DNA from 3 places in the Bacillus sp. JJ1609 genome. Region 2 is predicted to be linked to each of the others. Evidence: predicted binding sites of a transcription regulator. Region 2 holds the regulator's gene; each other region holds the start of a gene.
What was found. The regulator Rex, encoded in region 2, represses fermentation and respiration genes when NADH is low (regulators of the CRP and FNR family bind a similar motif). The targets are predictions, from matches to a motif close to TTGTGAAATATTTCACAA.
Positions count from the first base shown of each region.

Region 1 (11,306 bases), on a different contig from region 2:
CCTTCACTGGCAAAAGATTCCCTTCTTCCAGCAATTCCTCAAAGTTCGGCAGATCTTTAAGCATCGCATTTTTAAACTGGGCAGCATACATATAACCTAATGCATACGATGGGAAATACCCAAAGCTCCCACCTGCCCAGTGTACGTCCTGAAGGACACCCTGTGCATCGTTATCCGGTCTGATGCCTAGGTACTGCTCATATTTATCATTCCATATTTGCGGCAGGTCCTTTACCTCGATCTCATCATTGAATAGCCCTTTTTCTATTTCATATCGGACCATTACATGAAGAGGATACGTAAGCTCGTCTGCCTCAATCCTGATTAAACTTGGTTTCGATTCATTGACCGCACGATAAAAATCTACTATTTCCACATCAGAAAATTGCCCGTTTGAATATTGCTGAAGCAAGTTGTAATTATGTTTCCAGAAAAATTTATTTCGGCCGACAAAGTTTTCATAGAAAAGCGATTGAGATTCATGGATGCCCATTGATGTTCCAGAGCTCAACGGTGTACCGATCAAATCCTTCGAAATGTTCTGTTCGTAAAGGGCATGGCCACCTTCGTGAATCGTTCCAAATACCGCTGTCCTGAAGTCGGACTCATCATATTTTGTAGTTACCCTTACATCACCAGGATTTAGACCCATCGCAAATGGATGCACCGTTTCATCCAATCTTCCCGCATCAAAGTCATAACCCATTTGCTTTAAAATATCCAGGCTAAAAGCTTTCTGTTTTTCTTTCGGAAAGTTTTGGAATAAAAATCCGGTCTGTGGTTTATCTGCTGAATTTGAAATTTGCTGGACAAGCGGTACGATTTTTTCACGTAAATCGCCAAATACTTTGTCAAGCACTTCAACTGTTACGCCTGGCTCATACATGTCAAGCAGCGTATTATATTTGTTTCCTTCTGATCCCCAATATTGAATGAACTTCTTGGTGGTTTCTACTAATTTTTCAAGGTAAGGCCTGAACATTTCAAAATCAGACATTTCCTTCGCTTCTTCCCAGACAGTTTCCGCTTTAGATTGAAGAATAACATAGTCCCGGTACTCACTTGCAGGTATTTTCTTATTGCGGTCATAGTCTTTTCTGCACTCTTCCAAAGTCTTGCGGGTGATTTCTGATAGACCTGTTTCATTTAATAGTTTCGCTATGTATGCAGCCATTTCTTCTGAAGTCGACATATTAAATAATTCCGATGACAGGACACCAATTACTTCTGAACGCTGTTCTGCACCCTTCTTCGGAGCTCCAGTCCTTAGATCCCAATAAATTAAAGAAAGCGCCTCCCCATAGGCAGACATCTTCTTCACATAATCCAAAAATTGCTTTTCTGTTTGATTCGCTTCACTCATCCATTTCACCCCATTTTTCTCTTTCTCACTCATCTTATCATACTTTTCTGATATTTTGGTTTACGAAAAATAAAAAAGGATGATGGGCTTGGATTGCAATTTAAACAACATTAAGTTGAATTGAATAAGAGCTATTAACAAAATACCATGTTGCCTAACATAAAAAAGCAACAGGCATGCCTGTTGCTTGGAAAATAGTAATGGATTTTCTTAGATTGCTTATTTAGTTTTTCCAATAGCGACGCGCCAGGTTTCTGGTCCTTCTTCTAGATACTCCCATGAGAAAACTTCTGGACGTTCCATCATAAACTGGTATTGCAGCGGCCTTGGATCATGATCATTGACGATCTGCATGAATTCCCCAGGCTTTAGCGCATCGAAGTTTTGAAATATAGTAGGATGCTTTTCCCGTGGTGCATAGTCAGGTACGTTGATAATTACGCTAAAAGTCATTTTACTCTCTCCTTATTGTAGCTTATTATCTTTACATTTTCATTATAGAAATTGCCGATTATGTATGAAGTGAGCCTGGTCACTGATTTGCTATGATATTGTTAATCAACAAAATTATTGAATACTTAAATTAGCAGAAAATGCATTCTTGCTTCTATGTTACCTTTTTTCCTTCCAGCACCTCTTATCGGGCACATAGAATCAATCTGATATAACAAGGAGATTTCCCCTTAAAAATCGAACTATATTATTAGGAGGCGATGTCTATGAAGGAGCTTGTCGGCAGCTGCGAGCAATGCGGCAAGGAAATATTTTGTCTGGACGGTTTTTTGAATGGTGTTCATACGACAGATGGCAGAGTCCTTTGCTTTGAGTGTGAAAATGATGAAAGATCAGTAAAATAAAAAATCCGCAAAGCAAATGCTTTGCGGATTTCCTGTTATTCCTCGTCTACGGCCAGGTCTTTTACTGGCAGAGGCTCTTCTTCTTTATGAGTTACCTTGCGAAGATTGAACAACGCTTTGATGCTGAACAGCGCCAGGGCTGCAACTCCAATCAAGAAAATGGAGTCAGGAATCGCTCTTAGTGTCAGCAGCATTTGTACTGTATCCTGCTGCAGGAATTCCGCTGAACGAGATGCTGCATAACCGTTGTAGAATGCTTCTTTAATTTGCAAATATCCAACAGGAAGCAACGATAGGAATACCATGCCAGCGAGCCCAACATTTAGCATGATGACAATGAATTTAATCCACTTGTCGCTCCATTTCTCCGGCTTTACAATATTTCGCAATGAGTAGACTAACACTGCTCCTGCGAACATTCCGTATACACCCATCATTGAAGCGTGGCCATGGGTAGATGTCAGGAATTGCCCGTGTTCGAAGTAGCTGACTGCAGGCAGATTGATTAGGAAGCCAAGTACCCCTGCACCTACAAGGTTCCAGATTGCTACAGAGATTAAAAACCAGAATGTTCCTTTATAAGGAAAGTCTACCCCGCCATCACGCATCATTTTATATTGTTCATATGCTTCTAAAATCAGCAGTGTCAATGGAATGACTTCTAAAGCTGAGAACACTGCGCCGAGGGCGATCCAAACTTCTGCTGACCCGTTGTAATAATAGTGATGTCCAATACCGATGACTCCCGCTCCCATCAGCAGGATCAACTGGAAATACAATGCTTTGACTGTTGATTTTTTTGTAACAAGCTTCATCTGGACCATCAAGAAACCGATGACTACAACTGCGAATACCTCAAATATTCCTTCTACCCATAGATGGATAATCCACCAGCGCCAGTAATCAGCGAATGTATAATGCGTTCCTGGATTGATCATGAAGGCAAAGAAGTAAAACGCTGGAACTGCTATCGCTGAGTAGAACAATAGATGGATCAAGCCACCTTTATCAGACTCCCGCTTCAAGCCGCTCTTAATTCCGCGGAGTACTATATACAGCCAGATCAGCATACCGATTGCAAGAATGAATTGCCAGATGCGTCCCAGTTCGAGATACTCCCAGCCCTGATGACCTAAGAGGAACCAGTTGTTTCCAAGGTAGCCATTAGCGCCAAGCCACTGCCCTATCATGCTGCCAGCTACAAGGACTACCAAAGCCCAGAACAGAATGTCTACCAATAATCCCTGGCGTTTCGGTTCATGCCCGCCTACAAGCGGTGCTACAAAAATACCCATTCCAAGCCACGCTGTTGCAATCCAGAAAATCGCCAGCTGCAGATGGAACCCTTTCGTAATGTTGAATGGAAGGATATCATGGATCCACTTCATTCCGAAGAAGCTGTCCGGTTCGATATAGTAGTGTGCAAGAAGCGCCCCAAACATCGCCTGGACGAAGAACAGCACCGAAACCACAGCAAAATATTTACCTGTTTTTAATTGTGATGAGGTTAATGGCAGCTTCATTAAATCTATTTTTGGGAAGTTCCCTTCCTTATAGGCTTCCTGCATTCCAAGATGGTAACGATAAAACACATACAAGATAAGTCCAACAAATAATATCAGGATTGTTACACTGGCACCGCTCCACCAAACGGCTGAGAATGACAAGGTGTTGCCTGCATCTTCATAATATGGCCAGTTATTCGTATACGTAATATTATCATCAGGTCTTTCAGTACTAGAAAGCCATGCAGTCCAGAAGAAGAAATCTGAAATCTGTTCAATTTGGTCCCCTTTTGAAACCCAAGCGCGATCCCCTGCTGGCATGTGCTTTTCCTGGATCAGGCGAGGCTTAAGTCCCCAATGGTCTCCTTCTGTAAAAATCCCATGATAGAATTCTCTTACCTTACTATGTCCGTAAATCTGAGCATCGGTTAGTACCAGTTTGTCTGTATCGGGTACATAACGATTTTCACGCATTTCCTTCTTTACATTGACGCGAATGATTGCTTGTTCATCCTTGCTTAATTCTTTAAATTCCTTATCGTATTTTTCCAATGACCGGAAGTCCTGCATTCCTTCTGTATAAATTTTCAATGCTTCAGCTGTATAGTCAGGCCCCATATATGAACCATGGCCCAAAACCGTTCCATAATCCATCAAACCATACTTTTGAAAAACAGCCTGCCCTCCCATGATGCTTTCCTTCGTTAAAATGACTTTCCCGTTCTCGCTTGTTACTTCGATTGGCCGTGGAGCCATTTCTTTAAAAATCCAGTATCCCCCTGTCAGGAGCACTGTAAAGCTGAGTAATAATGTAATAATGAGTACGGATTTCAACAGTGAGTTCCGATTCTTCTTCACCACTGCTTTTGTGGATGTCCTATGTTGGATTTCCATTTCCACACATCCCCTTTCCTGTTTGTTTTACACCTTCATTTTAAAAGCAATCGAATGTATATTTTGTGAAGTATCGCATTTACTAGGTGTGATTTTTCACACAGGAATGAGAATAATTTTCAAAAAAACGTCAAAATATGATTCAGGTCACTTAGCCCTTCTTTTTAGGTTGATAAAATCATAGTAGAAACTTAATCGAAGGTAGAGGAGCAGATTATTATGCATATATCCCAGATCAAGCAGCAGCTAAGGGAAGTACCTATTTTTAAAGAACTTTCAGCTCAGGAATTGGATACGATCGTTGAAATTGCCCAGCCAAGGTTTTATAAAAGCAAAATGTACGCATTTATGCAGGGTGATACTCTGGATCGGGTATTTTTTATAAATTCAGGAAAAGTAAAGATTTATAAAACCGATTCATCGGGACGTGAACAAATTGTATCAGTGCTTGAAACCGGAGAGATGTTCCCACACGCAGGTTTCTTCAGAAAGGGACTGTATCCTGCACATGCAGAGGTAATGGAGGATTCACAGCTGATTGTTATCCCCATTAGCAAATTTGAGGAAATACTTGTGGCATACCCTGAATTATCAATTAAATTATTCAGAGTTCTGGGAGAGAAAATTGTTGACCTGCAGGCACGCCTTGAGGAACAGATTCTCCATAATACGTATGAACAAATCATCATGCTGCTGCTCCGCCTATGCAAGACAAATGGTGAGAAAATGAAGCATGGATTTAAACTGACGACACATTTTACGAATAAAGAGTTTGCCAATATGATTGGAACCTCTCGTGAAACAGTGAGCAGGACTATCAATTATTTAAAGAAGAAGGATTATCTTAGTGTGGATGACGATGGATGTTATCTAATTGATCATGAGAAATTGCATCAAGAATTATTTTAATAGGTTCTTTTAAGAATCACTCTTCATGATCCAGCACAAAAAACCGAAGCTTGAATGTCATCATCAGTGAGTTGTATAAGATTACGAGTAGATCTTCTTATTTGTTAAGTGATGCACGTCACGGAAGAATTAATTGAAAATTATTATCATTTAAATAGATAAATTTACTGAGGAGCTGAGGGTAATGCAACAGAAAACTATTGAACTAGATGTAAGAGAGGATATCAATAACAAGCTGGAGCCATTTCAAAAAATAATGGAGGCCATTTCAGAGCTGCAATTAAACGATATTCTTATTCTCCACGCACCGTTTAAGCCTGTCCCTTTATACGGAGTCATGAAGGCTAAAGGCTTTGACCATGAAGCCGAAAAGATCGATACAAAGCACTATAAAATCACTTTTACTAAAAAAGGAGGGAAATAGGATGATACTCGACAACCGGGGACTAGAACCGCCACAGCCTATGATGAGAACGCTCGCGGCACTTGAAGATTTGGATAAGGGGCAAACACTTGTGATCATAAATGATCGCAGGCCCATGTTCCTGTTTGAACAATTAGATGAACTTGGATATATTTATTTGACTGAACAGCAGGATGATGGGAGCTATAAAGTCACTATTTCCCGAAAAGCGGGGTGATCACATGATTCAGGTTAGTAAGGGGAACGAAACAAATATTAAACTGCCCTTTGCTTTCATTGCTTTTAGCATGTTCGCTATGGTTCTTTCACAGCTTCTCCTATTACTTAATGGGGAACTGTTGATATCAGGGACCTACCGAATTCCAGCTATATGGTCTGCTGCCCACTTGTTTGTACTTGGATGGGCATTAATGGCCGCCATGGGCGCCATGTATCAGCTTGTGCCTGTTGCATTCTTAACCCCTATCTGGAATGAAAAATTCGGATTTGTGCAATTTTCAGTGACCGCTGTGGGAATCGCAGCATTCGCAGCTGCTTTATACATTAGGCCTCAGGATGCATTGATTCCTGGAATCCTGACTTTAACAGGAATTTTAATGTTCCTTTTCCAGATGTTCATGACCCTTAAAAGCCAGGCTAAACCAAACATACTTTCGCTGTTCGTAGGCTCTGCCCTTTTTTCTTTGCTGGCTACCGTCACACTTGGCATTATGCTTGTCCTTAGCATTAGAACAGGATTTGCATCTGGTCATTACCAGATTATATTCAAAAGTCATTTAGTCATGGGAACCGCAGGCTGGTTTACTCTGTTGATTTTCGGTTTTTCTTATAAAATGGTGCCGATGTTCTCACTTTCCCATGGTTATTCGATGAAACCGGCTGCCTATATATTCACCGTTTATATAACAGGCATAATCGCACTGATAAATACATTTATTTTTGAAAGCTTTCCGCTTCAAATTGCAGGTACATTCCTGCTGTTCACTGGCTTCCTGCTGTTCACATGGCATATAAAAAAAATAATAGACAAGCGGGTCAAGAAGAAGCTAGACCGGCCATTCATATTTGCTTTAATGGCAATTGTATGGGGTGCTGTAATCCATTTTTTAGCTTTTTTCAGCAGTGCGGCGGGCTTGCTGCCTAAACTGGCGGGCCCCCTCCTATTCTTATATTTGATTGCTTGGATTGCTTTCAGCATTATCGGATACTTGTATAAAATTGTTCCCTTTCTATGGTGGACACACAAATACAGCAAGGAGATTGGAAAACAAAAGGTCCCTTCCTTAAAGGAGATGATGGATGAAAAAATGGCCCTGCCGCTATTCATCATGTTCACTGCCGGGGTATGCTTCCTTGTCTCCTCCTTCGCAGCAAAATGGATTTATTTATTTTACCTTGGCCAGGGACTGCTTTTGATCGCAGCGACTTTATTCAGCATAACAATTACCAAAGTGGTACGAAAATAAGGAGGAATTGTAAATGACGGATTTAAAAAATAAAATAAGAGAAAATTTAAAAACAGTAATTGACCCAGAATTGAATATCAATGTAGTCGATTTAGGCTTGATTTATGATATTGATTTACCTGAACCAAGAACGGCAAGAGTACTGATGACACTCACAACACCTGGCTGCCCTCTCCATGACAGCATTGTGAACGGCATCAAATACTGTGTAATGGGCATGGAAGAAATCGATCATGCAGACGTCCATTTAACATGGGACCCTGCCTGGACACCGGATATGATGACTGACGATGGTAAACGAATGCTGCAGGGATATTAAAAAAGGAAAAAAAAGAAACGCCTGTGTAATCAAGCGTTTCTTTTTATTTATTTGGGGTTTGAAAGGCCAAATGACAATGCCTGGCGAAAGTTATTTTCTGCTTCCTGCAAATCGGCAATTTGAGCTTCATCTTGCTGAAATTCATTTCTCAAAGCTTCAGAGCTTGAAGTCAGTGCTTTTGAAATTCTATGGAAATCAATAAAAGAATAATTCATTGCCATCCCTCCAATCTTTAATAGATAAATGTAGTTTATTCGCCAATCAAAAAAATTATTCCAGAAGAACAAGCTTAAGAATGATGGAGACTCGAGTATTCCGAGTTCCCTGTCTTCCTTCAGTTACCTGCAATATTCTAAGATGAGTCGCATCAATCTTTACCTAATATACCTTTCACTTGATAATCACTTCCATTTGTTAAATTTCAAAATCAAGAAAAGCCGCATCCTGATGGAGGCGGCTTTTCTTATTTAACATGATATATCATGGAAAAGAACAGCTTTACTTATCAACCCGTGGCGGACGCTTTCCCCAATACTGGTAATAGTCTGTCCGGATAAATCCATTGAAAAGCTTTCGCTTCTTTGTTGCTGGTTTTCCGTATACTTGTTCAAATTCCTCATTTGATGAAAGCATGTAGATGGACCAGGTATCAAGAGGTGCAAATGTCCTGCCCATTTCCTTGTACATTTCCTCCACTGCTTTTTTCTCACCCAGTCGCTCGCCATACGGAGGATTACCCACAATAACCCCGTATTCCTTTCTGGTCGTGAAGTCCTGGACCCGCATTTGCTTGAAGGAAATAAGATCGCCAAGCCCTGCCTCGAAAGCATTCTCCTCTGCAATCTTGACCATTCTGTGGTCGATGTCCATTCCGCTTATATCTAGAGGCTGGTCATACTTCGCTAAATCTTCCGCCTCAGTCCTGACGTCGTCCCAAATAGATTCCGGTATCAGGCTCCATCCTTCAGAGACAAATTCACGATTGAAGCCTGGTGCGATATTTTGGCCAATCAAAGCTGCTTCAATTGGAATTGTCCCTGACCCACAAAATGGGTCGACAAATGGTTTATCTGGAGTCCAATTTGTCAGCATAATTAGGGCTGCAGCCAGTGTCTCTTTTAACGGGGCTTCACCCTGATCTGTACGGTAGCCGCGCTTGTGGAGCCCGCTGCCACTTGTGTCGATTGTCAGCGTTACGACGTCTTTAAGGAGGGCTACCTCTATTTTGAACAATGGACCGTTTTCTTCGAACCATGTCGTTTTTTTATACTGGGTCCTCAATCGTTCAACGATCGCTTTCTTCACGATTGCCTGACAATCCGAAACGCTGAAAAGCTTTGATTTCACTGATTTCCCTGATACAGGAAACTCTGCATCCTCTGGCAGAAGTTGTTCCCACGGAAGGGCCTTTGTTTTTTCAAACAATTCATCAAATGTATAAGCCTTGAATTCGCCCACTTTAATTTTGACTCTGTCAGCCGTGCGAAGCCACATATTGCTGCGAGCGATTGCAAGTGCGTCTCCCTTATATGTAATCTTGCCGTTTTCAACTTCACATTCGTAACCCAGGTCACGTACTTCCTTGGCAACAATCGCTTCAAGACCCATTGCAGAAGTCGCGATCAAATCAAAATTCTTCATAATTTCACCCTTATATCAGAAATAATTTTCGTGTGTAACTTATGCTTAAAATGCCCAATAACAATTAATATACATAAAAAAAGCTCTCCTGGCAAAAGGAGAGCTTTAATAAACACTCATACAAATCCATTAATAACGTTCTGTAAGCCATGTTTTGTACCTTTGTACTGCAAACGACCATAAGTCTCGTACTCCGGTGGTAATCATCTATCTACAGATGATGAATCATCTGTCCTTCTCTTCGTTGAGTTCCTCCAAGAAGGTGCCCCTACCATCGTTTGGGTTTCTCGCTCGTGGGGTTTACCTCGTTCCACCCTTTCCATTTCTGGGAAGGCTCCGTCACTGTGGCACTTTTATAGGTATTCATGCCATATCGTTGCCGACTTAGGCATTTTCCCGGCCGTCAACCGAGTGTGAACCCGGCTGCCCTGGCTTATGAATTGGCCAGGCACGAACACTACAGGCATCTCAGCCTGTGCGAGCATGGACTTTCCTCTGCAGCAAAACTGCAGCGATTACCCGAACGTTATTAACAGCTTCATGAAGTATTATATTTAATATTGACATCAAATGCAATGGTAATACATTTCATAATCTAGCAGAAACTGGTTTAATCGTAGAGTTTGTCTCCAAATACGTGTTTCTCAAGATTTGACAGCCTTTTAAGGATATCAAAATTAGTAGTGCCTGCTGCCTGTGTACTTGGTCGGCGTGACGTTTCATCTAGCTGCTTTTTCAAGCGAAGATTATCCTGCTGCAGTTCTTCTATCTCCTGCTGCATCAATTCATAATCTTTGATGATTAAATCAAGAAACTTATCAACATCTTCTGGCTTATAACCACGCATAGCTGTTTTAAATTCTTTTTCCAAAATATCTTTTGCAGTTAATTGTAATTTATCGGATAGCATTCCATTCACCTCAATATACCCCTATCGTCTAATTTATTTTTTCAAAAACACAGCGATTTGTCAATTTTTCTTTTCTTAAGCTTCATTCGTTACCATCGTACCTTAATTTCACGGAGTAAAAATCGGTCTAAACATTTTACGAATCTTTCAGGTGACGGTCGAAAAGAGGAAGATACCAATTAAAGTAATAGTAGAAGTTCATTTACGTAAATTATAATTCCATATAAATTCCTCAATTCACGTTAAAACCCCTGTTTTCTTAATTGTTCTTCTTCAACAATCATTTGGAGATCATACATAGTAATCAATCTCACTTCATACTCGTTTGTTTCTCCGTATTTTATTGCTGTTTCATACATAAACTTGGGACTGCCTTCTATTTCAGGATCATACAGCAGAATCATCACGTCACTTTTTTCTACAAAAAACTGATTCTTCAGCCTGAACTGCCACGGCTTTTCATATGGTTTCCGTGATATCGAATCCACATGGTCCGCACCTGAAAGAATGGATTCATACCATTCCTTGTTAGCCTCTTTCCACGTTTCTTCCTGGTTAAGGAATGGAGTGAACACAGATAATTTCAGGTCTGGATATTCCTCCTTTAATTCATACACAGCTTCGCCTGCCCATAATTCGACACCAAGCTGCCCACTGATCATTACCCATTCCAAGCCTTCCTCAACTAAAGGCAGCAAACTTTTTTTGATTGCAATTTTTATGTATTCAGCTGCAGGATGATCATGTTGAAATATCCCAAGCTCAAAAGGTTTATAGCCAGAAATAGCAACGACTTTTGCCATTATATCTCCTTCAGGTTTGATTTTCAGGTCTAGATAAATTTTGCAAATGCCTTATATCAAAAATATTTACCTATTGAATGTATTCCCTTGTTAGGTCAAATATTAATCCTCCCAGCGTAATTATTCTTTTTATTTTCCTGCAGAATTTCAAATGACCTTAAAAAAACAAGGGCTAAATAGCCCTTGCAGAAGTTATTTTATCGTCCAAATCCCAT
Region 1 is NZ_JBALSS010000021.1:61,406-72,711, forward strand. It holds gene V7654_RS16200 (carboxypeptidase M32) at 1-1,363, opposite strand, end outside; gene V7654_RS16205 (DUF2249 domain-containing protein) at 1,583-1,816, opposite strand; gene V7654_RS16210 (hypothetical protein) at 2,083-2,220, shown strand; gene V7654_RS16215 (nitric-oxide reductase large subunit) at 2,256-4,619, opposite strand; gene V7654_RS16220 (Crp/Fnr family transcriptional regulator) at 4,839-5,528, shown strand; gene V7654_RS16225 (DUF2249 domain-containing protein) at 5,713-5,952, shown strand; gene V7654_RS16230 (DUF2249 domain-containing protein) at 5,954-6,169, shown strand; gene V7654_RS16235 (hypothetical protein) at 6,174-7,418, shown strand; gene V7654_RS16240 (metal-sulfur cluster assembly factor) at 7,432-7,737, shown strand; gene V7654_RS16245 (hypothetical protein) at 7,785-7,952, opposite strand; gene V7654_RS16250 (THUMP domain-containing class I SAM-dependent RNA methyltransferase) at 8,236-9,378, opposite strand; RNA gene rnpB (RNase P RNA component class B) at 9,517-9,905, opposite strand; gene gpsB (cell division regulator GpsB) at 9,989-10,288, opposite strand; gene V7654_RS16265 (DUF1273 domain-containing protein) at 10,531-11,091, opposite strand; gene V7654_RS16270 (CotD family spore coat protein) at 11,289-11,306, opposite strand, start outside.
Region 1: a site for Rex is predicted at 5,630-5,647, ahead of V7654_RS16225 (DUF2249 domain-containing protein). Genes of this name have one in related genera too.

Region 2 (9,511 bases):
TGCAGCGCGAGTTGAGTTCAATGCATCTTCAATGCGAAGCTTGCGTTCTTTTAATTCAGTTTCAGTAGCAGCACCAACTTTGATTACTGCAACGCCGCCAGCTAATTTAGCTAAGCGCTCTTGTAGCTTTTCACGGTCAAATTCAGAAGTTGTTTCTTCCATTTGAACGCGGATCTGGTTAACACGGCTAGCGATTTGAGCGCTGTCTCCAGCACCTTCAACGATTGTCGTGTTTTCTTTTGAAACAACAACTTTAGAAGCGCGTCCTAAAGATGTGATTGTAGCAGATTTAAGTTCACGGCCAAGCTCTTCAGTGATCACTTCTCCGCCAGTTAATGCAGCGATATCTTCTAGCATAGCTTTGCGGCGGTCACCGAAGCCAGGAGCTTTAACTGCAACTGCATTGAATGTTCCGCGAAGCTTGTTAACTACTAATGTAGCAAGTGCTTCACCTTCAACATCTTCAGCAATCATCAATAATGGCTTGCCTTGCTGTACAACTTGCTCAAGTACAGGAAGGATTTCCTGGATGCTTGCGATCTTCTTGTCAGTGATCAAGATATATGGATTTTCAAGAACTGCTTCCATTTTGTCAGAATCAGTTACCATGTATGGAGATGCATATCCGCGGTCGAACTGCATACCTTCTACAACGTCTAATTCTGTTGTGAAGCCTTTAGATTCTTCGATTGTAATAACGCCGTCGTTGCCAACGCGCTCCATTGCTTCAGCAATCAATTGACCAACTTCTTCGTCAGCAGCAGAGATTGATGCTACTTGAGCGATTGAAGCTTTGCCTTCGATTGGCTTAGAAATAGTCTTTAATTCTTCCACAGCAGTGATAACAGCCTTTTCCATACCTTTACGGATGCCCATTGGGTTAGCGCCCGCAGTTACGTTCTTAAGACCTTCACGGATCATTGCTTGAGCAAGAACTGTCGCAGTAGTCGTACCGTCACCAGCAACATCATTTGTCTTGCTTGCTACTTCAGCAACAAGCTTAGCACCCATGTTTTCGAAAGCATCTTCAAGTTCGATTTCTTTCGCGATTGTCACACCATCGTTTGTGATTAGTGGTGATCCAAATTTCTTCTCAAGAACCACGTTGCGTCCTTTAGGTCCAAGAGTAACTTTTACCGCATTTGCAAGAGCGTCAACTCCGCGAAGCATCGCACGGCGTGCTTCTTCACTGAACAAAATGTCTTTTGCCATTTTATAAAACCCTCCTCAAATTTGTGTTATATAAAAGATAGACGAAACTTCAACACATATTGTGTCTAGCTCCAGCGCCTAGCCCCTCGAGTCGCTTCGGTCTGCCAATGAAGTCAAAAAGCGACTTCACTGGCCAGCCCTCCAGCGCTTGTCGGGGCTGACCAAGGCGCTTCCGCTTTTCTATTCAACTACAGCAAGAATGTCGTTTTCACGCAAGATCAGGTACTCAGTTCCCTGGTACTTCACTTCTGTACCAGCGTATTTTGAGAAGATAATGCGGTTGCCAACTTCAACTTCAAGTGCCACGCGCTCTCCGTTTTCAAGGACACGTCCAGTGCCAACAGCTACGACTTTACCTTCTTGAGGTTTTTCTTTCGCTGTGTCGGGTAAAACGATACCGCTTGCAGTTTTTTCTTCAGACTCAACAAGCTCAATAATAATGCGATCACCTAATGGCTTAATCAAGTGAATCAACCTCCTCAAATAATATGTAGATTTGTTTTTTATTAGCACTCTCCTCAATCGAGTGCTAACACAATTTATATATTAATGAATCTCCATTTTTTTTGCAAGCATGAAGTCCAATTTTTTTTATAAAATTTATATAAGGTTCCTGGCTAGGAATCCAGTAACAGCAAGGACTATTTTTCGTTCCCTTTCCACAATGTTCGACGGCAAATTTCTCCGAATTTTAATATAAGCTTGTATAAAAAAGGCCACCTTAAAGAGTATGCGGTTTCCCCGAATATTTAACCATTTATTTTAGGCAGCATCCTACGATTTGAACTTTCAAGCTGCTTACTAGTAAAATGGAGAGATAGCATTACGGAACTTTAATCATATTAAAACGTATATAAAGTCATTAAGTTTACGAAAAGGCCTAAAAGGAGTTTTTATATTGAAAAAGGAATACTGGTACATTATCATCGCCTATATTGTCATGCAGCTTTCAAGCCTGGTCGGAATTCCGCTCGTTGCCTTTGTGGGAGCTGGTATGGGTAAGAGTCTTAAGGAAATGGAAACCCTATCGATTCCTTACTGGCTTGTCATCAGCTTTACACTTACACTGATCATCGTGCTGCTGATTTTACGGAAAGAATCAAAGATGCAGGCAGATTTGCGCGGAATGGCATCGCCAGCAAGCTCGGCTGCCTGGGCCGTCGCAGGTGTATTTCTTGCATTGATGGCTCAATCCTTTGCAGCAAGCATTGAAAGGCTGCTCGGAATTGAAATGGGCTCGGAAAATACTCAGGAGATTATCAACCTCATTGAGAACTTTCCGATTGTGATTCTTGTCAGCTCGATCATCGGGCCAATTTTAGAAGAAATCGTCTTCCGAAAAATCATCTTCGGAAGCCTGCATAAGAAAATGAATTTCTTTTTTGCTGCGTTAATCAGTTCAGTGATCTTTGCACTCGCGCATTTCGAGCCGGAGCATGTCATCCTGTATTCGGCCATGGGCTTTACGTTTGCTTTCCTTTATGTAAAAACAAAGCGGATCATCGTTCCGATCATAGCCCATGTCACAATGAATACGTTCGTTGTCCTGCTTCAATCCGTATTCAGGGAAGACATCGAGAGAATGATAAGAGAAGCAGAAAAAATCCAGAGCTTTATTGGGGGACTTTAAGTTATGAAGCAATCGCCTTTATTTTCAGGCATTGTCTACATCTTGCTAGGCAGCTTGTTCACCTACTTCGCCATCCAGAATGTCAATGAAACCGGCTGGGGATTCTTCACTTACCTCCTCGTCATGCTCGCGACCTTCGACTTCGGTTCAGGCATCCGGATGATCCTGTTCCATTTCAAACTCAAGCAAATCCAGAAAAAATAGCCTCTTCATCCCGAAGAGGCTATTTTTCTTATTATTCTTCTGTTTCAGAATTAGTCGGATAATGCTTGAGGAAATAAATCAATGATTGCAGCTCTACAGACAGGTCAATATGGTGAATCCTGATAGAGTTGGGTACATTCAATCGTGCAGGTGTAAAATTTAGAATTCCCTTGATATTCGCCTGGACCAATCGGTCGGTAATAGGCTGTGCTACCGCAGACGGCACGGTAAGGATGGCCACCTGAATACCTTCCTCGACGACTTTTTTGTCCAGCTCATCCATGTGATATACAGACACATCACCCATTATGGTGCCTACTTTGCCCTCATCCACATCAAAGGCAATTTCGATTTTCGTATTATTGTTTTTTGAGAAATTATAATTTAAAAATGCCGTTCCAAGATTCCCGACCCCGATTAGCGCCACTTTGGTCAGCTCGTCCTGATCCAGTGTCTTTCGGAAAAATGTCAGGAGATAATTCACATTGTAGCCGTACCCCTTTTTACCTAAGGCTCCAAAGTAAGAAAAATCCCTTCTGATTGTCGCTGAATCCACTTTTACCGCTTCACTTAACTCCGCAGATGACACTCTTTGTTTACCTGAAGAATGTAAGTTCAATAAGAAGCGATAATACAGCGGCAAGCGTTTTGCGGTTGCCTGCGGAATTTTCATAGGTTCGTTCGTCATTCTCCATCCTCCACCCAATTAAAATTTCTATTTAAGCTTCTCTTCTCTCTTAAAATCGCCGTTTTTCCCACCGGTTTTCTCGACTAAATACGTCTTGCCGATCACCATGCCCTTGTCTACGGCCTTGCACATATCATAAACAGTCAGCGCACATGCTGAAGCTGCTGTTAACGCTTCCATTTCCACACCTGTATTTCCTTTTGTTTTTACAGAGGCGGTGATATTTAAACTATAGTCATTTCCATTTTGCTCCCAATCAAAGCTGAGGTCAATGCCTGTTAATGGAAGTGGATGGCACATTGGGATAATTTCCGACGTCTTCTTGGCCGCCATGATGCCCGCTACCTGTGCAACCGCCAGCACATCCCCTTTTTTCATCTTATTTTCTGTGATTCTTATATATATATCTTCATTCACAATTATGCTTGAATGGGCGATTGCCGTGCGGACCGTCTCAGGTTTATCGCTGACATCCACCATTTTCGCTCTGCCTTCTTCGTTAAAATGAGTAAATTCTGACATATTCAAGCTCCCTTCAACCAAATGATACACTATTTTCACAAAGTTGTGTGTGAACTTTGTTGCTGACTTCACAAATTCCTTGTCATTCCTAGTTTTTGGTGGATCTCATATATTGCCGAGCCTATGTGAATGGGTTACACTATCTCTAAGGCTATAGAGGTGAAAAATAATGATATTATTACAAGTTAATCAGCTGACAAAATATTTCGCTGCTGATCTTATTTTATCGAATATAAAGTTTGAAATACAGACCCATGACCGTGTTGCTTTAGTTGGCCGCAACGGAGCGGGCAAATCGACCCTGCTGAAGATCATCGCCGGGCAGGAGGCGCATGACAGCGGTGAGATCATCCGCCCTAAAGGGACGACGATCGGGTACCTGGCACAGAATACAGGTCTCGAATCCGAAAAAAGCATCTGGGAAGAAATGCTAGGCGTTTTTAACCATCTGCATTCCATGGAAAAAGATCTGCGGCGGCTAGAGGAAAAAATGTCAGATTCTGACATTCTGACAAATCAGACTGAATATGACAGAGTTCTCAAGGAATATGATCTCTTGCAGGTCCAGTTCAAGGAGAAAGGCGGTTATCAATATGAAGCCGACATCCGCTCCGTACTCCATGGCCTGAACTTCCATACATTTGATTATTCCACAAAAATATCCACATTAAGCGGAGGCCAAAAAACAAGGCTTGCTTTAGCTAAACTCCTTTTGACCCGCCCGGATATTTTAATTCTGGACGAACCGACAAACCACCTAGATATCGACACTCTTTCTTGGCTGGAAAAGTACCTTCAGGGCTATGATGGAGCAATCCTGATTGTTTCCCATGACCGTTACTTCCTTGATAAAGTCGTAAATCAGGTATATGAAATTTCTCGCCATCAGCTGGCAAAATTCCCTGGGAACTACACCTCTTACTTGAACCAAAAAGCTGAAAACTACGAACGGGATATGAAGCTTTTTGAAAAGCAGCAGGATGAGATTTCAAAGCTCCAGGATTTCATCCAGAGAAACCTTGCGCGTGCTTCTACTACTAAAAGAGCTCAAAGCCGCAGGAAACAGCTAGAAAAGATTGACCGGATGGACAAGCCACTTGGCGATGAAAAATCCGCTTCATTTAGCTTTCAGATTGAACGCCAGAGCGGAAACGATGTCCTAAAGGCTGATTCACTCGCTGTAGGATATAGCGATGACGCCGTTTCTGAAAATATCTCATTCAATCTATCTCGGGGCGATAGCACTGCCTTAGTTGGACCAAACGGTGTCGGCAAATCAACCTTGCTGAAGACAATCGTTGAAAAGCTTCCTTCGATCGCCGGCAGCATCCACTATGGTTCAAACGTATCGATCGGTTATTATGACCAGGAACAGGCTGAGCTAAGCTCAAATAAAAAGGTACTAAACGAGCTTTGGGACGAATATCCACTTAAGCCGGAAAAAGAAATTCGCACTATTCTGGGCAATTTCCTATTCTCCGGCGACGATGTATTGAAAATTGTCTCCACTTTGAGCGGCGGCGAAAAAGCACGTCTTGCCCTTGCTAAGCTAATGCTGCAAAAATCAAACTTCTTAATTCTGGACGAGCCGACGAACCACTTGGATTTAGACAGCAAAGAAGTGCTTGAAAACGCACTAATCGATTATCCAGGCACAATCCTGTTTGTTTCGCACGACCGTTATTTTATCAACAGGATCGCCACAAAGGTCATTGAACTCGACCGCAATGGTGCAGCCGAATTCCTGGGTGATTATGATTATTACCTTGAGAAAAAGCTCGAACAGCAAGAACTGAAAGCACTCGCCGAACAGTCAGCGAAAGCTTCAAGCAGTTCTGTAGATTCTTCTAAACAAGATAAAAACTCCTATCAGCAGGATAAAGAATCAAAGAAGCTGGAACGCCAGCGCAAACGGCGTATGGAAGAAGTCGAAGCAGCGATCGAGCAGCTTGAATTGGAGGTCGCTGAATACGAAGAACTCTTATGTGATCCGGAAGTCTTCCAGGACCACGAAAAAGCAGCCGATATTAACAGCAAAATCGAAACGGCCAAAGACAAGCTCGATGTATTGATGGAAGAATGGACAGAGTTGGCATAAAAGAATACAGATTGACGGAGATATGTGCCGGGCGGCGAATTGCTGCCCGGCTTTTTATTTTCAGGGCATTCTGAGCTTCTTTGTGGAGTATCAACTGGTAAAACTGTAGTGGCAATCAACTTATTAAAAGCAACATTGTATACGAAAACAGGCATTATAGAAGATGCTTCTTCCAATAAAAAACCCCAACAATCTATTTAAAATCCTTCATAATTTCCACTGTAATCCACAAAAAAGTCCCAGATGGATTCCGGGACTTTTTGTTCACAAAGTTATTCACATAACAAAGACTGATTTATGGCTTATCCAGAGACTTTTCCACATTGTCCACAAAAAAAGTCGTTTTTATCCACATTATACACAGAAACACACAATATCCACCAAGATATCCACAAGAAATTCAGAATATTTATTTTTCACTTCCGACTATCGTTGTGGATAGTTATCTCTAAACCAGGATTTCCGTTCAGTGTTAAATCGGCACGTTCGCCTTTTTCGAATAATACACTTCCAGCAGCAGCAATCATCGCAGCATTATCCGTGCACAACGACAATGGAGGAATGACAATTTCAACATCAAGTTCAGCAAAAGCTTTAGAAAGTGCCTCTCTCAGTCCTTTGTTTGCTGCCACACCACCAGCAAGCAGCACTTGCTTAACTCCATATTGCTTCACAGCTTTAAGAGTTTTAGTGACAAGAACATCAATAACGCTTTCCTGGAAGCTAGCCGCCAGCTCAGCAGGGACAATTTCAACACCTCGCTGCTGGGCGTTGTGCACGACATTGATGACAGCAGATTTCAAGCCGCTGAAGCTGAAATCGTATGACCCTTCTTCTAGCCAGGCACGCGGCAGATCAATAGTAGCCTGTCCTTCCTGCGCCAGCCTATCGATATGCGGTCCTCCCGGATATGGAAGATTCAATGTCCGTGCGACCTTGTCATATGCTTCACCTGCAGCGTCATCCCGAGTCTCGCCAATAACCTCGAAATGGCCATGCTCTTTCATGTATACAAGCTCGGTATGTCCGCCAGATACTACAAGAGAAATCAACGGGAACTTCATCTCAGTTACAAGGCGATTCGCATAGATATGCCCGGCAATATGATGAATCCCAACCAGTGGGATATCATTTGCGAACGCCAAAGCTTTGGCAGCATTGACACCGATTAACAAGGCACCAACTAGTCCAGGTCCTTCAGTTACTGCAATGGCATCCAAATCCTTTAATTCGATGTTAGCTTGCGCTAAGGCCTCTTCCAATACAATCGTTATCTGTTCAACGTGATGGCGCGAAGCAATCTCCGGAACGACCCCGCCGAATCTCTTATGGCTCTCTATTTGTGAAGCCACCACATTCGATAGGATTTCCCTGCCATTTTTAACTATAGAAACGGCTGTTTCATCACAGCTCGTTTCAATTCCCATTATTAATAGATCTTTTCCCATTATAAATTCACCCACATTACTAAAGCATCTTCCATATTGTCTGTATAATATTGCTTTCTTAAAGCACCTTCTTCAAATCCAAACTTACGGTATAGATTCTGTGCTCTTTCATTGCTCACTCTGACTTCTAAAGTGATCCTTATAGCTCCGAATCCGCGCGCAATCTCCACAATCCTGCCCATAAGCGCCTCGCCAAGCTTCAATCCTCGGTAATCCGGCAAGAGTGCTATGTTTGTGATATGAGCTTCATCAACAATGATCCATACGCCACAATAGCCAACTACCTTTTCATCGACTTCAGCAACTAGATAGTGGGCAAATTGATTTTTCGTCAATTCATTGTAAAAAGCGTCCCTGCTCCACGGGGTGGCAAATGAATTAACCTCTACCTCTATCACATCATCAAGATCCTCAACAGTCATCTTACGGAAAGTTATCGTATTATTCATTTCATCTTCCCACTTATTTATTATTCTCTTGTGATTTCAGCCAATTGGCTTCTGCTTCTGCCAAGCGAATATAGTTAGGGACAAATGAATGAAGATCGACACTCTCTTTATCCCTTCCTAATAATGCTAGTTCTGCTGGCCGCGGATTCAGCTCAGTGATTGCTGCAAAAATCGCCTTATCACCAAGCTCAGCTCTAATCACATTTTCATGTAAATGCAAATCATTACTCGTAAATAAAAATCGGCTGTCCATTTCATTAAGCGTTCGGACCCAATCAGCGGACATCACAAGCTGATCCTCTTTTACCGTTTGTAAAACCTGATTTTCAAACTTATATAAACCTGTATAGATTTGTCCTCTCCTCGCATCAAAGAAAGGAGAAACATATCCATCAAAATATCGTCCTGCCGAAGCTGCTGCTACCTCAAGGCTTGAAACGCCTGACATAGGAATATTCAGCGTCCATGCAAGTGTCTTCGCTATCGTCACCCCTATGCGCACGCCTGTATAGGAACCAGGGCCCTCAGCAACAACAATCTTCGATAAATCTCCTGGCTTAATGCTGCATTCATTCATCAACGTCTGGATTGCAGGCATCACCCGGACAGAATGATTCTTCTTTATATTTGAAATGTACTCGCCCATCACGGTTTCGCTATCCAAGAGGCCAATCCCCAGAACATAATTGGACGTATCAATCGATAATACCTTCATTTAAAAAATCTCCTTACACAATTCTTCATATCGCTCGCCCTTCGGCTCAGCAACTATTCTCCTGGCACCATTATCGTCCAAGAAGAGCTGGAGCAGCAGCAGCTCTTCTGGCAGCTGAGCCTCAATCAAATGAGCCCATTCAACCACCGTCACACCATTACCTTCAAAGTATTCTTCAAAACCAAGGTCTTCAAACGCATCCTCCACCCTATAAACATCCATATGATAAAGAGGAAGCCTTCCCTGGTACTCTTTAATAATCGTGAAAGTCGGACTGTTCACATTCCGAGTGATACCCAAACCTTCTGCAAGTCCTTTAGTAAAAGTCGTCTTGCCAGCACCCAAATCCCCTTCAAGTGCTATAACATCACCAGCTTCAAGCAGCAAAGAAAGCCTTTTGGCAAACTCCTTTGTTTGCTCAGGCAGCTCCGAGATAAATTCATAAGTGGCCATATAATATCACCCTTGCTTATTTTCCAATTTATATAAGTATTTACACTTCAATCTTATAGTAAGGTCTATTCTAATGTTGTAAAACAATCTCT
Region 2 is NZ_JBALSS010000039.1:17,121-26,631, forward strand. It holds gene groL (chaperonin GroEL) at 1-1,212, opposite strand, end outside; gene groES (co-chaperone GroES) at 1,393-1,677, opposite strand; gene V7654_RS22165 (CPBP family intramembrane glutamic endopeptidase) at 2,111-2,842, shown strand; gene V7654_RS22170 (YdiK family protein) at 2,846-3,046, shown strand; gene V7654_RS22175 (redox-sensing transcriptional repressor Rex) at 3,078-3,734, opposite strand; gene moaC (cyclic pyranopterin monophosphate synthase MoaC) at 3,762-4,256, opposite strand; gene V7654_RS22185 (ABC-F family ATP-binding cassette domain-containing protein) at 4,426-6,354, shown strand; gene tsaD (tRNA (adenosine(37)-N6)-threonylcarbamoyltransferase complex transferase subunit TsaD) at 6,771-7,802, opposite strand; gene rimI (ribosomal protein S18-alanine N-acetyltransferase) at 7,802-8,251, opposite strand; gene tsaB (tRNA (adenosine(37)-N6)-threonylcarbamoyltransferase complex dimerization subunit type 1 TsaB) at 8,265-8,966, opposite strand; gene tsaE (tRNA (adenosine(37)-N6)-threonylcarbamoyltransferase complex ATPase subunit type 1 TsaE) at 8,967-9,419, opposite strand.

Region 3 (9,166 bases), on a different contig from region 2:
TTTCACAGGTGGAGACCCGCTTATGAGAGAGGACGTTTTTGATATCGCAGCCTATGCGGTTAAAAAAGGTGTCCGTGTTTCTATGACACCAAGTGCGACCCCGAATGTTACGAAGGAAGCGATCGAAAAAGCCAAAGAGGTAGGATTGTCACGCTGGGCATTCAGTATTGACGGCCCGACAGCTGAAGTTCATGACCATTTCAGAGGAACAGCAGGGTCATTTGATTTAACTATGGAAAGAATTAAGTACTTGCATGAATTAGAAATACCTATTCAAATTAATACAGTTATATCACGTTATAATATTGATTATTTAGATGAAATGGCAAAGATGGTTGAAGATCTGGATTGTGTTTTGTGGAGCGTGTTTTTCTTGGTGCCTACAGGACGGGGCCAGGAAAAAGACATGATTTCCCCAGTTGAGCATGAGAAGGTATTCACCTGGCTCTATGACTTAAGCAAACGTGTGAAGTTCGATATTAAAACAACGGCTGCCCAGCATTACCGCAGGGTCGTAATCCAGCAAAAAATGCGGGAAGCAAAAGACCATACCGAAGAAATCGATTATCTTACTGCGTTGACTAAAGAAGGACTGACAGGTTCAATTGATGGTCTTGGCAGGGCACCAAAAGGGGTCAATGACGGAAATGGCTTTGTATTTATCTCTCACACCGGGGACGTCTACCCAAGTGGCCTTTTACCTGTTAAAGCTGGAAACGTCAGGGAGCAGCCGCTTGCTGAAATATACAGGGAGTCGCCTGTTTTCAAGTCATTAAGGAATCCTGATGAATATAAAGGAAAATGCGGAGTATGTGAATTCAGGCATGTTTGTGGCGGATCCCGTTCACGCGCCTATGCTATGACCGGAGACTATCTGGAAAGTGAACCATTCTGCGTATACATTCCAAAAGCACTGAGAAAACAGAAACAAAGTTAAAATAGAGCTCCAACGTCATGGCGTTGGCGCTTATTCAATAGGCTGTGCTAAGGTTACTGTTGATTTTGAATCTCTGTAGCAGAAATCAACAGTCCACTGGACACATGCATTAAAAAACGAGTGAAGCTAGGAGCCTCACTCGTTTCTGTATTCATAATGTAAATGGATATCAATCTATACTGCAATACACAGCAGGGCAGTTTTCGCAGCCGATTTCCTGGCGTAAAAAGTCAACGTCGTGTACGAGGATTTTTCCTTTTTTAATTGAAATGATTTCTTCACGTTTAAGATCGTTCAAGATGCGGTTTGTGCTTTCACGGGAGGTGCCGCAAAAGTTTGCAAGCTCCTGGTTCGTTAACGGAAGGTCGATGAGGATCCCGTCATCCTTTTGGACACCGTAACTGTTGGTCATGCGAATCAGCGTTGAGAACAATGCGCCTTTTTTTCCGTTCAGTACAAGGTCGCGGAACTTCGTTTGTGTCTTGCGGAAATGGTCGCTCATCCATTTCATGAATTCGAATGCAAGCGATGGATTCTGGAAAATTTCTTTTTCAATGACATCTTTTCTGATGGCTGCAATTTTTGCATCTTCGAGGATAAGGGCGCTTAAAAGGTATTTTGGAGCATCAGTGAATAAAGTCAATTCACCGCAAATATCATTTTCCCCGCAAATCCTAAGTGCGAGCTCACGTCCATCCTGGGTGACCTTGCTGATTTGGACCTTGCCACCAAGGATTAAATAAAGCTCCTCTGCTTCCATTCCTTCCTGGAACAGGTATGAACCCTTTTTAGCATGGATCGTCCTGTCAGCAAACTGGAGCAATTCTTTAATTTCAATTGAATGAGTTACTTTATGTGCATGTGGCATGGTCATCACCCTTTTCATTTATTAAGAGGTAAAACTTAAACTTATGTCTGGTTCACCGTGTCAAAGTATTTATTGTCATAATAATAACACCGGCATAGTGTTAACTAAATATAGGAGCAGTAAGTGTCAAAATGTCGTCACATTCTAGGACCTTTTTGTTCACAAATCCGAAACAAATTGCTTTAATTTTATTATATCGATAAAAAGAGGCAGATAAATTACATGTTTGACGACATCTGTGACGGTTTAATGAACTTAGAATTAGGTGTGAAGTTCGTCACATCTAAAAGCTTGTGAATTTTTTACGATTTACCCATAGAAAGCTGCTATGACAATTTCAAAGCCATTAGGGAAATAAATTAGTAAGCTCAAAGGGGAGAAAAAATCATGAAAACACAAAAAGTTCAGCTTCCGTTGCAAACGCTCAGTCTTATAGCGGGGTTCATGGTGTGGGTAATCTTATCATCATTAATGCCATTCATAAAAGAGGATATCCAGATGTCGGCCAACCAGATTGCCATGGCAACAGCGATTCCTGTAGTCCTTGGATCCGTCTTAAGGATTCCCATCGGATATTGGACAAATAAGTATGGTGCGCGAAAATTGTTTTTCATCAGTTTTACATTGCTGCTTTTCCCAGTCTATTTCATTAGTCTTGCTGATTCTTATACAGATTTGCTGATTGGCGGATTGTTTGTAGGAATCGGTGGAGCTGTTTTCTCAGTAGGCGTAACTTCACTGCCAAAGTATTTTCCTAAAGAGCGCCACGGCTTCGTCAACGGTATTTATGGAGTTGGTAACCTTGGGACTGCGATCTCAACTTTCTCAGCTCCAGTTATCGCCTCCCAGCTCGGATGGCAGACAACCGTCAAATTGTATTTGATCCTGATGCTTGCCTTTGCATTGCTGAACTTCATGCTAGGAGATAAGAAGGAACCTAAAGTAGTCACACCTCTAGGAGAACAAATTAAGAGTGTTTATAAAAATCAAAAGCTATGGGCATTGAGCTTATTTTACTTCCTGACCTTTGGATCTTTTGTAGCCTTTACAATCTATTTGCCTAACTTCCTTGTAACCCATTTTGATCTTGAAAAGGTGGATGCAGGCATAAGGACTGCTGGCTTTATTGCTCTTGCAACATTTTTCAGGCCGATTGGAGGATGGCTGGGTGATAAATTCAACTCTTTCATTATTCTGATGTTCGTGTTTGCAGGTATGACGATTTCAGGAATCTTGCTATCATTCATGCCATCGCTGACACTATACACGATCGGCTGCCTGACAGTAGCCATCTGTGCAGGTATAGGAAATGGTACAATCTTCAAGCTTGTCCCACTCTATTTTTCCAAACAAGGAGGAATCGTGAATGGAATTGTTTCTGCGATGGGTGGATTGGGAGGCTTCTTCCCGCCGCTGATGCTCGCATTCTTGTTCAATCTGACTGGACACTATGCGATTGGATTCATGGCTTTATCACAAGTGGCACTAGCAAGCTTGATCATCGTCTTCTGGATGTATTACCAGGACAAATTGAGCTTAGCTAAAAATATCATTGACCATACGATCGAAGGTGTCATGATCACGGATGTAAAAGGTAATATCGAACAAGTAAATCCTGCTTTCACTACGGTGACAGGCTACACCCCGGAAGAAATTATCGGGAAAAATCCGCGCATTCTGCGTTCCGGTGAGCATGAGGAAGAATTCTACATGGATATGTGGAAAACAATCAAGGAGAATGGCTTCTGGCAGGGAGAAATCTGGAACAAGAAAAAGAATGGCACGATATATCCTGAGTGGCTGACAATTAGCCCTGTAAAAAATGAAGCAGGCGAAATAAAGAATTTTGTTGGCATGTTCAGTGAATTAACAGTGAAAAACAAATAAAGCTCTTTTCAAAACTGCATTAAACTGTTTAATGCAGTTTTTTCCATTCCCTATAAATTGACAACATCATGACAATTAAGGGTAAAAAACACTACCCAGACAATTTTTATGTTGTAATATATATAAAAGAGAAATTCTACTATTTAAATAGAGGACTAATAATGTTAGTGTGAGAATATTAGAGTGAATTGCATTTGTTGCTATTACGCTCACTAATCCTACTTCTATAATTGGAGTTGACACATATGGTAAAAAACATAATCAAAGACCAGTTAAATAGACCACTTCGAGATTTGCGCATTTCAGTAATAGATCGTTGCAATTTCCGCTGCCAGTACTGCATGCCCGCCGAAATATTCGGGCCAGACTTTGCCTTTTTACCTAAAAGTGAACTTTTGACTTATGAAGAAATTGAACGAGTGGCAAAATTGTTCATTGAACTTGGGGTAGAAAAAATCAGGCTCACCGGAGGAGAGCCTTTGCTTCGGAAGGATCTTCCGATTCTCGTCCAAAAGCTAAATGAGATTGAGGGCCTAAAAGATATTGCCTTAACGACAAACGGAGTTCTTCTGCCAAAATATGCAGAGCAGTTGAGAGCTGCTGGCTTGAAGCGTGTCAATGTCAGCCTCGACAGTTTGAAGGATGAGCTTTTTGGAGAAATCAACGGCCGGAATGTTGGCGTTGGCCCTGTGCTCGAAGGAATAAAAGCAGCTAAAAAAGCTGGCTTAGGTGTGAAAATCAATACTGTAATTAAAAAAGGGCTCAATGATTCTGAAATTCTCCCTATGGCTGAATTCTGCAAGAAGGAAGGCCTTGAGTTACGCTACATCGAATTCATGGATGTAGGCAGCACCAATGGCTGGAAAATGGATGATGTCATTACAAAGAAGCAAATGTTTGACATTATTAACGAGCATTATGAATTGGAGAGGGTGGACCCTGATTACTTCGGGGAAGTTGCAAAGAAATACCGCTACAAAGGTACTGATATCAATGTGGGATTCATTTCATCGGTATCGGAGTCCTTCTGTTCTAGCTGCACAAGATCGCGTCTATCGGCAAACGGACAATTATTCACTTGCCTCTTCAATGGAAATGGCCATGATATCCGTGATTTCATTCGAGAGGGTGCTACCGATGACGAGCTTCGGACACGCATAACAGATATCTGGAATCATCGCACGGACAGATATTCAGATGAGCGGACAGCAGAAACAGTCGCAAACAGGAAGAAAATTGAAATGTCTTATATTGGCGGCTAAGACTCCTTCGGGGGTCTTTTTCTTTTTGTAAGGGGATTAGTGTATGCAAAAATAGCTATTAGATTAGAGTGAATTTCCTCTGAGCAGAGGGAAAATCTTTTATATGCGTATGATGTCTCACAGGGACAAAGTCTTTCATAAGCCTTTTGTTGTCCAAGCCTTGATGGTATAAATAAAGTGGCTTCCGCTTTTCTCAAGGCTAATATGTGCATACTATGTTTCCAAACAACCTGATTATGGGTATAAACAGAATCAAATATATCTTATTTATGATTTGGAGAATGCCTGAATGCTTAAAAGAAGAATTGAATTTTTATTTGTATTTATTTTGATAGCCTGCATTTATATCGTGTATTTCACCGGCTTCAGTCAATTAGTCAAGGGTGGAGCCATAATAGTCTATGCAATCATTATCTTAATCAGCATCTATTCGCTGGTGCTGGAAAACCGTTCTGCTCAGCACACACTGATGTGGATGTACGTCTTGATCCTATTTCCAGTGGTGGGTTATTTCTTTTACTTGTTTTCCGGACAGCTTTACTTAAAGGGTTATTTATACAAAAGTAAGCGAACTCGGGATCGGGATGAATGGGAAAAAATAATGAGAAAGGAAGAGTCTCGTGACTTATCCTTCTTGATCGATAATCAGCAATGCTTTGCGCAGTATGCCAAGAATGCATCGTTCACACCAATTACAACAGGATCAAAAGCTAGGATCCTAAAAAATGGTGACGAAACTTTTTCGGAAATTAAGAAGAAGCTGAAGGAAGCTGAAAAATTCATTCACATTGAATATTATATTTTCAGGTCTGACCGGCTGGGACAAGAAATCATTGAAATTCTTATAGAAAAAGCGCAGCAGGGAGTTGAAGTGCTGTTCATGTTCGATGCTGCCGGCAGCATGAAATTTGCCGCAAAAGACCTGAAGGAAATGTTAGATGCCGGAATCAAGACACAGCCATTTTCTCCGCTAAAGTATGGCTTTTTCAATCAGAAATTCAACTTCCGAAATCATCGGAAAATTGTTATCATCGATGGTGAAATTGGTTTTGTAGGTGGCTTGAACGTTGGTATAGAATACCTTGGCGAGGATGAAAACTTTGGGTTCTGGCGAGATACCCATATGGTGCTTACGGGTGAAGCGGTATATACACTTCACAATGTGTTCCTGCTCGACTGGGAATATGTCAGCGGTGAGAGTGTTCTTGAGAATTATCCTGCTGTAAAAAAGCAGGATAATGACGAAGTACTGGATGGTGCTATCCAGGTTGTAGCGAGCGGACCTGATACCCAACAAGGAATCATGAGCGATTTTTATTATACAATGATGTCATGCGCAACAAAGTCCATTTGGATAGCGACGCCATATTTTGTACCAGATGAGGCGATCCGTACTGCATTGAGAGTTGCGGCAGCAAAAGGAATAGAAGTGAGGATCATGGTTCCTGAAATTAATGACAGCTACCTGACTCAGTACGCTAGCCGCTCTTATTTTTCGGAATTATTAAAGAGTGGGGCAGAAATCTATTCATATAAGAAAGGCTTTCTGCATCAAAAGGTGATTATCGTAGATGGTAATATTGCGTCTATAGGTACAGCAAATATGGATATGAGAAGCTTTCACCTGAACTTTGAGGTGAATGTATTCCTTTTTGGCACAAGCTCAATCAGGGATCTTGTCGCCCATTATGAGGAAGATATGCTGGAATCAGAAAAAATCAGTCCTGTTCAATATTATAAACGTGGGTTAATGGAAAGGTCGAAGGAGTCATTTGCCAGGCTATTTTCAGGAGTATTATAGGAAAAGACCTCATCACAACATGATGAGGTCTTTTCAGATTTAGGCAATAAATCGAGGGAACAAAATATTGTTTTCGAGATGTACATGCATGAAGGTATGAGCTTCAAGTGCTTCCAGCCGCTTGTATACTAAACGATATGTTCCGCATGCATCAATTGGCGGGGTGAAATCGGATGTTATTTCGCGCAATTCTTTAAGGATAGAGCCTGCATGATCATGTTCTTTTTCAAGTTCAGTGATTTCAGAAATCATCTCTTTGCGCTTATCGGAATCCGCTGAATCCAGCTGCAGCAGCATCGGGAACACTGTCGCTTCTTCCTTGGCGGTATGCTCAAGCAATTCCTTTTTTAACTCATAAAAGAGTTCATATACCCTTAAAAGCTCTTCATGACGATCTCCATGTACCTTAGAAACCTTGGTTACATATGGGCTAAGCATGGAAAGCTCTTCCTCGAGTTCACGATGATACTTATTTTTAATATGATCAATCAGGACTTCTGAATCGGTTTCTGTCCAAACCTCCATGCTATCTGCAGTTCCATTATGTTTTTTATATAGATCTTCAAGCTCCGCAATGATCGCCGGGACATTAAGGTTCTGTTCGGCAGCTGCTTCTGCAAGTGGTCGATTGCCGCCACAGCAAAAATCGAGACGGTTCTTCTTGAATAAATCACTGGATTGAGGGAACAAATTAACAATATCTTTAACTAAGGAATTTTGATTAAAAGGCATTTTCATGTAAAAAACCTCCATATATTTATTATTAGTGTTTACAAACTCATCATATAGGAATTGGATTAACTAACTGGTGATGTGCATCACACTTCACAAAAAATCTACATATTTATAGGGAATTTTAGAAGTGATTACTGTGAGGTTTGTTATATTTTCATTTTTCCATTACTCTTATAATGAAAAGCGTAATGTTACTAAAAGGCTTTTTTCACAATATTTTGTAGTAAGTACACTAAGAATGAATTGTGGCACTTTTTTCAAGGACTTTAAGTTCCTGTTAAGTAAAAATGCAAGATACACGAAAAGAGCCAAGATAAGTTTTAACCTGCAATAGGAGCTGATTATATATGTTAGAGAAAAGAAACCCTATTCCAATTGGAGAGGCCGTACAGAGGGTAATGGAGCATAAGAAAAATGGCTCAACTGAGTACGTTTCGATTAATGAAAGCTACGGTCGTTATCTGTCTGAGGATCTGAAAGCAACAAGTGACGTTCCGCATTTTGACAGGGCCCCGTATGATGGATATGCAGTTCGTTCGATTGACACACAGGATGCTTCTCAATCCCAGGCCGTTGAGTTTGAGGTCGTGGACCATATTGGAGCAGGCATGCTGACTGATAAAGAGCTTGGGCCTTTTCAGGCAGTGAGAATCATGACAGGAGCGCAAATGCCAGTTGGTGCTGATGCGGTTGTCATGTTTGAATTGGCAAAAGAAGTCGAGAGAGACGGAAAAAAATATATGGAAACAAAGCGCAAGCATAATAAGGGTGATAATGTCTCCTACCGTGGGGAGGATGCTAAGGAGGGGGAAGTGCTTGTCAAAAAAGGTACTTTTATCAATCCAGGGATCCAGGCAATGCTAGCCACATTTGGCTATGCAAAAGTCCCTGTGGCGAAAAAACCGGTGATCGGGCTTTATGCAACTGGAACCGAGCTGCTAGATGTTGATGAACCTCTTGAGCCTGGAAAAATCCGAAATAGCAATTCCTATATGATTTCGGCTCAAATCCTGCGTGCAGGAGCAGAAGTGAAATACTTTGGACAGCTGCCTGACGATTTCGATACCTGCTTCGAAGCGGTTAGTAAGGCAATTGAGGATGTCGATTTATTCATCACCACTGGTGGTGTTTCAGTAGGAGATTATGATTATCTGCCTGAAATTTATGCCAAGATGGGTGCCGAGGTTCTATTCAATAAAGTAGCGATGAGACCAGGCAGCGTAACAACTGTAGCTCAGCTGGACGGAAAGCTGTTATTTGGACTTTCTGGAAATCCATCTGCCTGTTATGTAGGCTTTGAACTGTTTGCGCGCCCAATTATCAGGACAATGCTATTCTCACAGCTGCCGCATCTAAGAAAGGAATTAGCAATTCTTGACGCTAATTTCCCGAAAGCAAATCCGTTCACAAGGTTTGTCAGAAGCGCATTGACAATCCAGGATGGAAAGCTCATTGTAACTCCGAGCGGTCTCGATAAGTCAAATATCATAATGAGCTTAGCAGGCGCGAACTCGCTGATGATCCTTCCTGGCGGCACAAGAGGCTTCGAGCAGGGGATGGAAGTTGATGTTCTTATGCTCGAAGATCACACAGGCAGTGAGTGGCCTTGGTAAAACCGATCATTTTCCAGGTTGCAGGATATCAGGACAGCGGCAAGACGACATTAAGTCTAAAGC
Region 3 is NZ_JBALSS010000008.1:49,415-58,580, reverse strand. It holds gene V7654_RS09060 (TIGR04053 family radical SAM/SPASM domain-containing protein) at 1-937, shown strand, start outside; gene V7654_RS09055 (Crp/Fnr family transcriptional regulator) at 1,107-1,805, opposite strand; gene V7654_RS09050 (nitrate/nitrite transporter) at 2,193-3,692, shown strand; gene moaA (GTP 3',8-cyclase MoaA) at 3,938-4,954, shown strand; gene cls (cardiolipin synthase) at 5,244-6,755, shown strand; gene ric (iron-sulfur cluster repair di-iron protein) at 6,795-7,493, opposite strand; gene V7654_RS09030 (molybdopterin molybdotransferase MoeA) at 7,838-9,103, shown strand; gene mobB (molybdopterin-guanine dinucleotide biosynthesis protein B) at 9,091-9,166, shown strand, end outside.
Region 3: a site for Rex is predicted at 2,071-2,088, ahead of V7654_RS09050 (nitrate/nitrite transporter). Genes of this name have one in related genera too.